Regions from separate parts of the Rhizobium sp. CFBP 13726 genome, predicted to be linked through region 2. Evidence: riboswitches for the same ligand, from Rfam matches in the RefSeq annotation. Region 2 holds a riboswitch; the other holds the start of a gene.
What was found. A riboswitch is a leader RNA that binds a small molecule or an ion and turns the genes downstream of it on or off. The one in region 2 is predicted to bind thiamine pyrophosphate.
Positions count from the first base shown of each region.

Region 1 (3,205 bases), on a different contig from region 2:
TCACCGAAACGCTGGTATCTGCCGCGATCAAGCGCTGCAGGCCGTTTGGCGAAACGTGGCAGCGTATCGGTGAGCGCCTGCCGATTGAGCTGGTCGTCGAGGTTGGGATAGGCCTTGATGAACAGCTTCCAGGCATTGTCCGGGTGATTGGTCAGGAAGATCGCAGCCTTCTCGACGGATTCGAGAAAGCGGGGGAGGCGGGGATCTGTCGCAAGCGCGTCGCGCGTCACGAAGATCAGCTCGTCATAAACAGGGACGCCGTGTTCTTCCGGAAAGAAGGAACGACCCTCGTGCCCTTCGATCCGCATCTGCGTCAGTTCGAAGTTTCTAAAACCGCCAAGCGTGGCATCGACCTTGCCGCCGATCAGCGACGGCGAGAGGGCGAAATTGACGTTGATCAGTTGGACCTCGGTAAGTGCAACGCCTTCTCCCTCGAGCATGCGCTTCAGCATCGCGTCTTCGAAACCGGTGACGGAGAAGCCGACCTTCTTGCCGCGCAGGTCCTTGAGGCTCTTGATCGGGCCATCGGCGAGAACCGTCACCGTATTCAAGGGCGTTTCGACGAGGGTACCGATCCGCTTGAGCGGCAGGCCGGCTGCACGATCGAGATACAGGTTCGGTTGGTAGTGGATGCCGATATCGGCCTGACCGGCGGCAACGAGGCGTGGCACCGTCGACGGGTCGGCGGGAGGCACCAGCTCGACATCGAGGCCGGCGTCTTCGAAATAGCCGTTTTCGGCGGCAATCACGAGCGGCGCATGGTCCGGGTTCACAAACCATTCAAGCATGACGGTGAGCTTTTCTGCGGCATGCGTTGCGGATGCATTCATGCTGGCGGATAGGGCGATGGCAAAGGCCAGAAGCATGCGTTTCATGGGTGGTCGTCTCTCCTCACGATGATAACTGTGTCTGTTGTTCGGTCTCGGTCGCCCAATGGGGGCGTCCCTTTACGAGACGGTCGAAACCGAGGCGCAGCGCGACGCTGGTCAGGGCCAGGATGGTCATGGCTGCGAAAACGGTGTCGGTCTGCATGCGGGCGTTCGCCTGAACCATGACGAAGCCGAGCCCGGCTGAAGCCCCGACCCATTCGCCGATCACGGCACCCAGCGGCGCGAGCGGCACGGCGACGCGCAGACCGGACACGAGCGCCGGCAGCGCAAGCGGTGTTCTGAGCCTCACAAGGATCTGCCAGGGCGTCGCTCTTGTCAGCGCGGCGGCTTCCAGAATCGCTGGTTCCGTCCGCCTCAGGCCATCTGCGAAGGCGGAGGCGACCGGGAAGAAGATGACGAGCGTCGTCATCATCACTTTCGACGCCATGCCGAAACCGAGCCAGAGCACCAGTATGGGTGCCAGCACGAAGACCGGAAAGGTCTGCAGGATAAGGATGATCGGCCAGGCAAGCCTGCCGGCCCGCGGGAATGCCACAACGAGAAACGCAACCGCCGCACCGAAAATGCTGCCTGCGATGAGACCTGCAAGGATTTCGCTCAGGGTGACGAGCGTGTGGTGGGCGAGGAAGCCGCTCTGACCCACCAATGCCTGCACCACCGCGAGTGGTGACGGCAGAAGATAGCGCGGCGGTGAAAAAACCTGAACGGCAAGCTGCCAGCCTACCAGCAGCAGAAAAAGCCCGAGGGCTGCGAACCGGGACTGCATGTCAGCGACGCGGGTTCAAACCGTCGAACCGCATTCGTCCTATTCGGGGATTTCTCGAGAGCGTAAGCATGGCTGATCTCCTGACCTTGACATCATGGAGATCCAGGCGAGCGGAGAATAAGAAAGAGGTGCGGTATTGCGCCGTTTCCGTTCCTACGCCGGTATGACCCGGATCAGGTTCAAGGGTCCGGCTCACCGCCATCTCAGCACCGTTCGATGCTCCCCTCGGAATGACGCCAAGGTTGGACAAAGAAACGGCCTTTGTCAATCGCTTACGATCGCTGTCCGGCAGAGCCTGCGCGGCGAGCTGACAAAAATTTTATTGTATGTCATCCGCCTCCCGGAAACCCGGGGCCCGTCCGCTGGTTATGTCTTCGCAACTTAGGAGGAGCAACCATGACCGATAGAGAACAGGAACAGCGCGAACGGGCCTACAGACTGTGGGAGGAAGAAGGCCGTCCTGAAGGGTCCCATGACGATCACTGGAAGCGTTCCGAGCATCCAGCCGACATGTCGGATCAGGAAAGCGACGATGTGACCAAGGTCAACCAGCAGGCTGATGCCGCGTTTGGTGGAGAGAACGATGCAGCGGCCGACGATGCCGCCACAATCCGGCCTCCGTCGTCAGTCGCGCCGGACTGACGACGACCAGCGGCAGTCTGGATAGGTATCAGACCTGCCCTGCACGAAAGGGCTTGGCACAACACCTCGAAATATCGGCTGCCGATAGTTCGGCCGTCGACACACTTCAGCCGTCGCGAACACCGTTCGTCCGGTCCACTTTATGCGTCGTCGGGGGATCGAGAACCTGACCGAAACACACGACGGCCACCCGTTTTCCGGTGGCTTTCGCCAGATACATATAGTCGTCAGCGCGTTTGACATAAGTTTGCGGCGTGTCTTCGGCCTTTAGGAACGTAACGCCGACCGCGGCACCCGTGAATGTCACCTGGCCATCGATGGGGATCGGCTTGAACACCCTTTCCATCGTTTCCTGAATATGGGTCTGCATATCGCCCGCAAACTTGCGATCCATGTCGAGAAGAATAGCAAACTCGTCTCCTCCGACCCTGGCGATGAAATCCGTCGCTCGGAAACTTTCGCGAAGTCTCGCCGAGATCGTTCGCAGGACTTCGTCGCCTGCGGAATGCCCCAGACTGTCGTTGACGATCTTGAAGCCGTTGAGATCGATGTAGGCGATGGCGAGCTTTCTGTCATTGAGCAGGTTGCGGGCAACCTCTCCCGCAACAACCTCATCGAAACAGGCTCGGTTTGGGAGTCCTGACAGGGCATCGGTCTGCGCGGAGGTTTTCAGAGCGCTTTCGATAGCGCGCTGCTGCCTGACGCGGGCAGACACATCGACAATGACCTCCACATCGAATGAAACGCCATCGACGATCGTGCGTTGCGCGGAAATCAGGGTTGGGATGATCGTACCATCCGAATGCGCAATTTCAACATCTTCGAGCTCGTAGGCGCCGTCCTCGCGCAATAGCCGGTGCCGTCTGTCGCGGGCGGGATTGTCGATCGCGGCACCCTCGGAAATCAG
Region 1 is NZ_JACYUU010000004.1:347,279-350,483, reverse strand. It holds gene IFT66_RS18405 (ABC transporter substrate-binding protein) at 1-875, opposite strand, end outside; gene IFT66_RS18400 (ABC transporter permease) at 892-1,656, opposite strand; TPP riboswitch at 1,790-1,892, opposite strand; gene IFT66_RS18395 (DUF2934 domain-containing protein) at 2,053-2,298, shown strand; gene IFT66_RS18390 (EAL domain-containing protein) at 2,405-3,205, opposite strand, start outside.
Region 1: it holds a riboswitch for thiamine pyrophosphate, as region 2 does, so the genes downstream of both, IFT66_RS18400 (ABC transporter permease) here and thiB (thiamine ABC transporter substrate binding subunit) in region 2, are expected to answer to the same signal.

Region 2 (3,205 bases):
CATCCATCGCGGCGACCGGATCGGCCTGGTCGGCCCGAATGGTGCTGGCAAGACGACGCTGCTGAAGATGCTGACGGGCCAGCTCGCCCCCGACGGCGGCTGGATCAAGCTCGGCACCAATCTCGAGATTGCCACGCTCGACCAGAAGCGCGAGGACCTCGATCCCGCCGACACGCTGTCCCATTACTTGACAGATGGCCGCGGCGAAACGCTGCTGGTCAACGGCGAACAGCGGCATGTGGCGGGCTACATGAAAGACTTCCTGTTCCAGCCGGAACAGATCCGCACGCCGATCAAGAACCTCTCCGGTGGCGAGCGCGCGCGCCTGATGCTGGCCCGCATGCTGGCAAAGCCGTCGAACCTTCTGATCCTCGACGAACCGACCAACGACCTCGACATCGAGACGCTCGACCTGCTGCAGGAAATCGTCGCGGGCTATGCCGGCACCGTCATTCTCGTCAGCCATGACCGCGACTTTCTCGACCGCACCGTGACCTCGACGATCGCTCCGGTAGACCCGGATGCGCCGGATGGACGCTGGATCGAATATGCAGGCGGCTATACCGACATGCTGCAGCAGCGCAAAGGCATGGCCGACGAAAAGCGCCGCGCCGATAAGGCGGAAAAGGCAAAGACCGAAGGCAGTGCGCCCGGTGTCACCAAGGCGAAGGGCAAACTTTCGTTCAAGCAGAAATTCGCGCTTGAAAATCTACCCAAAGAGATGGCGAAGGCACAGGACGAGATCGCCACGTCCGAACGGAAGATGGCCGATCCCAAACTCTTCGCCAAAGACCCGTCGGCGTTTTCAAAGCTTGCCGCAGAGACGGCAAAACTACGCGATCGTGTCGCCAAAATGGAAGAAGAATGGCTGGAGCTTGAGATGCTCCGAGAACAGATTGAAGGATAGTTAAAGAATTCCTATACTTAACAAATAAATATCCACCGTTTTATTTGTCGCGAGCCGGAACAAACATTCCCCGGTGACGTTCGGCATCCATCAAGTGGTCGAAATGCGTAGTGCGGTATGAATGCCGACATGCCGACCAGATGGAAACAAAACGGTTAGGAATGTCCAATGCTGACTAATGTGATGCGTCGTCGGCTGGCGAGTGATGCAATGGAACAGCGCGTTCTGATCGTCGAGGACGAATTCCTGATCGCGCTTGATGTTGCCGAGACTGTCGAGAGCATGGGTCTCAAGGTTGCAGGCTTTGCCAGCGCCCGCAAGCACGCCCTGTCGCTCGGTGCATACGCCGATATCGCGCTGGTCGACGTCAATCTCTCCGACGGCCGGACCGGTCCGGAAATCGGGCGCGAACTCGCTGCCGAATACGGCCTGACGGTCATCTTCATGACGGCCAATCCGGAAGACGTGAAAGACGGCGTCGAAGGATCGCTCGGCGTTCTGACCAAGCCGGTCATGCCGCATGTGGTGGAGCAGACAATCGATTATGCCATCGCCAACCGTCTTGGCGGCATGGCGATCGTGCCGCGTGACCTCAAGATATTCCGCAACGACTCCCAGTCAGGCTACGCGCTCAACGCCTGAACCTTGTTGTCAAAGAACTACTAGCAAGAAAGCCGTCCGGCACGCCGGGCGGCTTTCTTGCTATCGAGACTGCTATCGCACGATGCCTTTCGGTCCTTTGGCCCTGAACGCAAGACGGCAGGGTTCGACACCACTTGCCAGACAATTCCTTCACCGTTACATCTACTCCCGCTCTAACGGGGTGCTGCGCGGTAACGTGCGGCTGAGAGGCTTTCAGCCAACCCGCGGAACCTGATCCGGCTAACACCGGCGGAGGGATTAGACGGCTCACGCTCAGCGCCTATTCCCCTTGTAGATTGATTTTGAAGGAGGCGTTGATGCGCAAACTCTTGCTATCGCTCACCGTGGCTGCGGCCACCATCATCCTGTCGCCGGCCGCCAAGGCCGAAGACAAGGTGCTGACCATCTACACCTACGAAAGCTTTACTGCCGAATGGGGCCCCGGCCCCAAGGTGAAGGCCGCTTTCGAAAAGACCTGCGCCTGCAAGGTCGAATTCGTGGCTGTCGCCGATGGCGTAGCCCTTCTGACCCGGCTGAAGCTGGAGGGCGAGACGACCAAGGCCGATATCGCGCTCGGCCTCGATACCAACCTGATTTCGGAGGCCAAGGCCACCGGCCTGTTCGAACCGCATGGACTGCAGGCATCGTCCGGCAATGGCGGCATCAACGTTCCCGGCAATTACGCCGACGATACGTTCCTGCCCTATGACTACGGTCATTTCGCCGTCGTCTACGACACGAAGACCATCAAGAACCCGCCGAGGAGCCTGAAGGAACTGGTGGAAGGCGATCCTTCGCAGAAGATCGCGATCGAAGATCCGCGCACCTCGACACCCGGCCTCGGCCTGCTTTTGTGGATGAAATCAGTCTATGGCGACAAGGCGCCGGAAGCCTGGGCAAAGCTGAAGGGCCGCATCCTGACCGTCACGCCCGGTTGGTCGGAAGCCTACGGCCTGTTTACCAAGGGCGAAGTGCCGATGGTGCTGTCCTATACGACCTCGCCTGCCTATCACATGGTGGAGGAGAACGAGAACCGTTACCAGGCGGCCGCGTTTTCCGAGGGCCATTACGTGCAGATCGAAGTGGCCGGCATGCTGAAGGGCGCCCGTGACAAGGATCTCGCCCGTGACTTCCTCAAATTCATGGTGTCGCAGGGTTTTCAGGACGTGATCCCCACTACCAACTGGATGATGCCGGTGACGAAGACGTCGCAGCCGCTGCCCGACGCTTTCGGCAAGCTGGTCATGCCGGAAAAGACATTCCTGATGGGATCCGACGAAGTCGCGAAGAACCGCCAGGCATGGATCGACGAATGGCTGAACGCCATGAGCATGAACTGATCGGCTGAACCGGGCATGCTGCTGACCGCTGCCGAGCGAAGACGGGGGATTTCGGGCGGGGTGATAAGCCTTGTCGCGATCGCGCTTTTCGTCGGCATCGCGGTCTCGGCCCTGCTGCTCTGGGATGCGCCTGAAACGCCGGGGCGATTGTTCTCGGCCTATACCGCACGCATCCTGCAGTTCACGCTCTGGCAGGCGGCACTCTCCACCCTTTTCTCTGTATGCCTGGCCCTTCCCGTAGCGCTGTCACTCGCAAGACGGCCCCGTTTCGTCGGTCGTGTCTGGATCGTGCGGCTGATGGCGCTGCCGATGGGTC
Region 2 is NZ_JACYUU010000002.1:1,307,743-1,310,947, forward strand. It holds gene IFT66_RS13510 (ABC-F family ATP-binding cassette domain-containing protein) at 1-907, shown strand, start outside; gene IFT66_RS13515 (response regulator) at 1,076-1,549, shown strand; TPP riboswitch at 1,717-1,824, shown strand; gene thiB (thiamine ABC transporter substrate binding subunit) at 1,867-2,889, shown strand; gene IFT66_RS13525 (thiamine/thiamine pyrophosphate ABC transporter permease ThiP) at 2,905-3,205, shown strand, end outside.